DNA from 2 places in the Agrobacterium fabrum str. C58 genome. Region 1 is predicted to be linked to the other one. Evidence: predicted binding sites of a transcription regulator. Region 1 holds the regulator's gene; the other holds the start of a gene.
What was found. The regulator HrcA, encoded in region 1, represses chaperone genes, less so after heat shock. The targets are predictions, from matches to a motif close to GTTAGCACTCNCNNNNNGNGAGTGCTAAC.

Region 1 (2,402 bases):
TGGCTGGCGACGACGATCGTTCTGGTATCGAGCTTGCGCATGACGTTTTCCTGTCGGCTCAGGCGATTGCCTGTTTCTGAAGGGCAACCAGTTCGCTGCAACCGGCCTTGGCAAGACCGAGCAGCGTCAGGAACTCTTCCTCCGAGAAGGGCGCACCTTCCGCCGTTCCCTGAACCTCGACGATGCCGCCGGAACCGGTAATCACGAAATTCGCGTCGGTCTCGGCGGAAGAGTCTTCCAGATAATCGAGATCGATCACCGGCTGCTTGGCGAAGATACCGCAGGAGATCGCGGCGATATGGTCCTTCAGAACCTTCTCGACCTTGATCATGTTACGGGTTTCCATCCACTTCAGGCAGTCATGCAGGGCAATCCATGCACCGGTAATGGAGGCGGTGCGGGTGCCGCCATCGGCCTGGATGACATCGCAGTCGATGCTGATCTGGCGTTCGCCAAGGGCCTGCAGGTCAACGACGGCGCGCAGCGAGCGGCCGATGAGGCGCTGGATTTCCTGCGTGCGGCCGCCCTGCTTGCCGGAAGCAGCCTCACGCTTCATGCGTTCATTGGTAGAGCGTGGCAGCATGCCGTATTCAGCGGTGACCCAGCCCTTGCCGCTGTTGCGCAGCCACGGCGGCGTCTTTTCTTCAAGGCTTGCGGTGACGAGCACATGCGTGTCGCCGAATTTCACGAGACAGGAGCCTTCGGCATGCTTCGAGAAATTGCGCTCGAAGGAAACCTTGCGCATCTGGTCGGTTTTTCTGCCTGAAGGCCGCATATGATCCACTCTCCATGTTGGTTCCTGCCTTCTAAGGTGCGCTCCGGGCTTTTGCAAAGCCAATTTCCGTTTTGCCCCGGCGTTGCAACGCATTATATTGGCGTAAAGTAGATTTGGACGATAAAGAACGGACAAGATGGGTTTTTCAGCACCGCTTTCAAAAGATCAGGCATCGCTGCTCGATGAGCGGTCGCGGGAAATTTTCCGGCGCATCGTCGAAGGTTATCTCGATACGGGCGAGCCGCTCGGATCGCGCAGCCTGTCGCGGCTTCTGCCGATGTCGCTTTCCCCGGCCTCCGTCCGCAACGTCATGAGCGACCTGGAGGAGCTTGGTCTCATCTATTCGCCGCATATCAGCGCCGGACGCCTGCCCACGCAGACGGGGCTGCGCTTCTTCGTGGATGCCTTCATGCAGGTGGGCGATCTTCCTGCCGATGAGCGGGCGAATATCGACCGTCAGATCGGGCCGGTTGCCGGCCACGAACAATCGCTGGAAGGTTTGCTGACGGAAGCGAGCCGCATGCTGTCAGGCATGTCGCGCGGGGCTGGCCTCGTGCTGACGGCCAAGAATGATGTCATCCTCAAACATGTCGAATTCATCAGGCTCGAGCCCACCAAGGCGCTCGCGGTGCTGGTCGGCGATCACAATCAGGTCGAAAACCGTATCATCGAATTGCCGGCCGGCATCTCCTCTTCGCAATTGACCGAGGCGGCGAATTTCATCAATGCCCACCTGTCCGGACAGACGCTGCAGGAGTTACGCGGGCAGTTCCAGACCCAGCGTACGGAGTTGCAGTCGGAACTCGGCATGCTGGCGCAGGATCTCGTGGAGCGTGGTCTCGCTATATGGGCGGGCGACAATGAGGAAGGCAAGCTCGGCCGGCTCATCGTTCGCGGCCGCTCCAACCTGCTCGAGGGCCTCGCTGGTGAGGAAGATATCGATCGGGTACGCATGTTGTTCGACGATCTCGAGCGTAAGGAAAATCTGATCGAGATTCTCAATCTGGCGGAAAGCGGTTCAGGGGTCAGGATTTTCATCGGCTCTGAAAACAAGCTGTTTTCGCTCTCCGGTTCCTCTCTCATCGTCGCGCCCTATCGCGATGAGGAAAATCGTGTCGTGGGTGCTGTCGGCGTCATCGGGCCTACCAGGCTGAACTATGCCCGTATCGTACCGATGGTCGATTATACCGCGCAGATCATGGCGCGCCTTTCCCGCAAACAGAGATAGGACACATCAGCAAGATCAGAGAATGCGGCAAGCTTTTTGCCGCAAGCCTTGATTTTTGCCCGTCAAAGCTCGATATCGGGCCCAACCCAATAACAGTCTAATCTGGAGAACGTCATGACCGACGATACAAAAAAGCCCGGACCTGACGCGGACGTCGCGGAAGAGTTTGTCGATCCTGCCCAGGCAGGTGAAGAACAGGCCGAAACGGCAGAGCCCGATCCGGTGGAACTGCTCAAGGCTGAGAACGCCGATCTGCGCGATAAATTCCTCCGCCTTGCAGCCGAGATGGACAATCTTCGCCGCCGCACCGAGCGTGACGTCAAGGATGCCAAGGCCTATTCGCTGGCCGGTTTTGCCCGCGACATGCTTGCCGTTTCCGATAATCTTCGCCGCGCGCTG
Region 2 (2,402 bases), 360 kb from region 1:
AAGACGGGGCATCCACCAGCCGGGAGCAGCACCCTGCCCCTTCAGATAGGCATTCAGAAGCGCCTCGTCCGTCTGGCCGTTCAGCGTATATTCAGCGGCGTGAATGCCGCCGCTGATATAAAGAAGGTTGAGGCCACTCGCGATCGCACCCTTCACATCCGTCGGCATGCCGTCGCCGATGGCCAGCACACGATCCTTGGCGAAGGCGCCGCGCACGTCTTTGGCCGCCGCAAGGCAGGCTTCATAGATCGGCGCATGCGGCTTGCCGGCAATGCGGACTTCGCCGCCCAGCTGTTCGTAATAGGCCGCCATTGCGCCGGCGCAGGGGATGATGCGCTCGCCGCGCTCCACCACCAGGTCGGGGTTGGCGCAGATCATCGGCACCTTGCGGGCGATGAAGCCCTTCAGCATTTCCGTATAATCTTCGGGCGTTTCCGTCTCGTCATCAAAGAAGCCGGTGCAGACCACGGATTGCGCCTCAGCCTCGCCGACCCGCTCGACATCGAGACCTTCCAGCAGCGGCATGTCCCGCTCGGGACCGAGCAGGAAGACTTTTTTCGGGCCTTCGGCGATCAGGCCGCGGGTGACATCACCTGAGGTGATGATACGGTCATAGGCCTCGTCAGGCACGCCGAGAACACGCAGCTGGGCGATGACGCCGGGGGCCGGGCGCGGCGAATTGGTGATGAGCACCACCGTCTTGCCCGCCTTGCGCGCTTCATGCAGCGCAACAGCCGCATCCGGAAAGGCGCTGACGCCATTGTGCAGCACGCCCCAGACATCCGAAAGAACAACGTCGAACCCATCAGTGATTTCGCCGAGGGTGAGAATGCGATGGGCCATGATGTGCTTTCCGGGTGCGAAAAAAGAGTGTGCGTCACATCGCAAAGCGGGACGCCGATGGCAAGGAAAAAAGCGGTGCCAGGCCTGCCTGCGGCCTACCGGCCACCATCCGACCATAAAACCCCGCTATGCCGAAAACGAAGACTGCCCGCAAAGAGCGGTTTGCCCGCACCTCGTCAGCGCGTGGAAATTTTCTGTCATGGAACGCTGGTAACCATAGGCCGTGAAATTTTTCCGGCAGCGCGTTCTTGACTCCGGGAGAGCGCCTCCTTATCTCGGCTCTGCTGGCACTCCAACAAGGGGAGTGCTAACACCCATCACGGGGACCTTCAAAAGGTTCCTGAAGTCATTTGATCGAGGGATTAGGCAATGACAAGCACCAATTTCCGTCCGCTTCATGATCGCGTCGTCGTTCGTCGCGTTGAGTCCGAAGCAAAGACCAAGGGCGGCATCATCATTCCCGATACCGCCAAGGAAAAGCCGCAGGAAGGCGAAATCGTCGCCGTCGGTTCCGGCGCGCGCGATGAGGCCGGCAAGGTCGTCGCTCTCGACGTCAAGGTTGGCGATCGCGTTCTGTTCGGCAAGTGGTCGGGCACTGAAGTCAAGCTCGACGGCGAAGACCTTCTGATCATGAAGGAAGCCGACATCATGGGTATCATCGGCTGATTTTGCCGAACCCATCGTTTCCTTAAATTTCAAGCCGGATCAGTTCCGGCCGTTCGAAACCAGGAGTTTTGAAAAATGGCAGCTAAAGAAGTCAAATTCGGCCGCTCAGCGCGCGAAAAGATGCTCAAGGGCGTCGACATTCTTGCCGATGCAGTGAAAGTAACCCTCGGCCCGAAGGGCCGTAACGTCGTTATCGACAAGTCCTTCGGCGCTCCGCGCATCACCAAGGACGGCGTTTCCGTCGCCAAGGAAATCGAACTGGAAGACAAGTTCGAGAACATGGGCGCACAGCTCGTTCGCGAAGTTGCCTCCAAGACCAACGACATCGCCGGTGACGGCACCACCACCGCAACGGTTCTGGCCCAGGCCATCGTTCGCGAAGGTGCAAAGGCAGTTGCTGCCGGCATGAACCCGATGGACCTCAAGCGCGGTATCGATCTGGCCGTTGCTGAAGTCGTCAAGGACCTTCAGGCCAAGGCCAAGAAGATCAACACGTCTGAAGAAGTTGCACAGGTCGGCACGATCTCTGCAAACGGCGAGCGTCAGATCGGTCTCGACATTGCTGAAGCAATGCAGCGCGTCGGCAACGAAGGCGTCATCACCGTTGAAGAAGCCAAGACTGCTGAAACCGAACTCGAAGTCGTCGAAGGCATGCAGTTCGACCGCGGCTACCTGTCGCCTTACTTCGTAACCAACCCGGAAAAGATGGTTGCGGACCTCGAAGACGCTTACATCCTTCTGCACGAAAAGAAGCTCTCGAACCTTCAGGCCATGCTGCCTGTTCTCGAAGCCGTCGTTCAGACCGGCAAGCCGCTCGTCATCATCGCTGAAGACGTCGAAGGCGAAGCTCTTGCAACGCTCGTCGTCAACAAGCTGCGTGGCGGCCTCAAGAT

Region 2: the regulator HrcA is predicted to act here: its motif matches at 1,127-1,155, upstream of groES (co-chaperone GroES).

Annotation. Positions count from the first base shown of each region.
Region 1 covers NC_003062.2:320,988-323,389, forward strand. The annotation lists gene rdgB (RdgB/HAM1 family non-canonical purine NTP pyrophosphatase) at 1-41, opposite strand, end outside; gene rph (ribonuclease PH) at 59-775, opposite strand; gene hrcA (heat-inducible transcriptional repressor HrcA) at 912-2,003, shown strand; gene grpE (nucleotide exchange factor GrpE) at 2,118-2,402, shown strand, end outside.
Region 2 covers NC_003062.2:677,145-679,546, reverse strand. The annotation lists gene ATU_RS03365 (TIGR01459 family HAD-type hydrolase) at 1-843, opposite strand, end outside; gene groES (co-chaperone GroES) at 1,213-1,509, shown strand; gene groL (chaperonin GroEL) at 1,585-2,402, shown strand, end outside.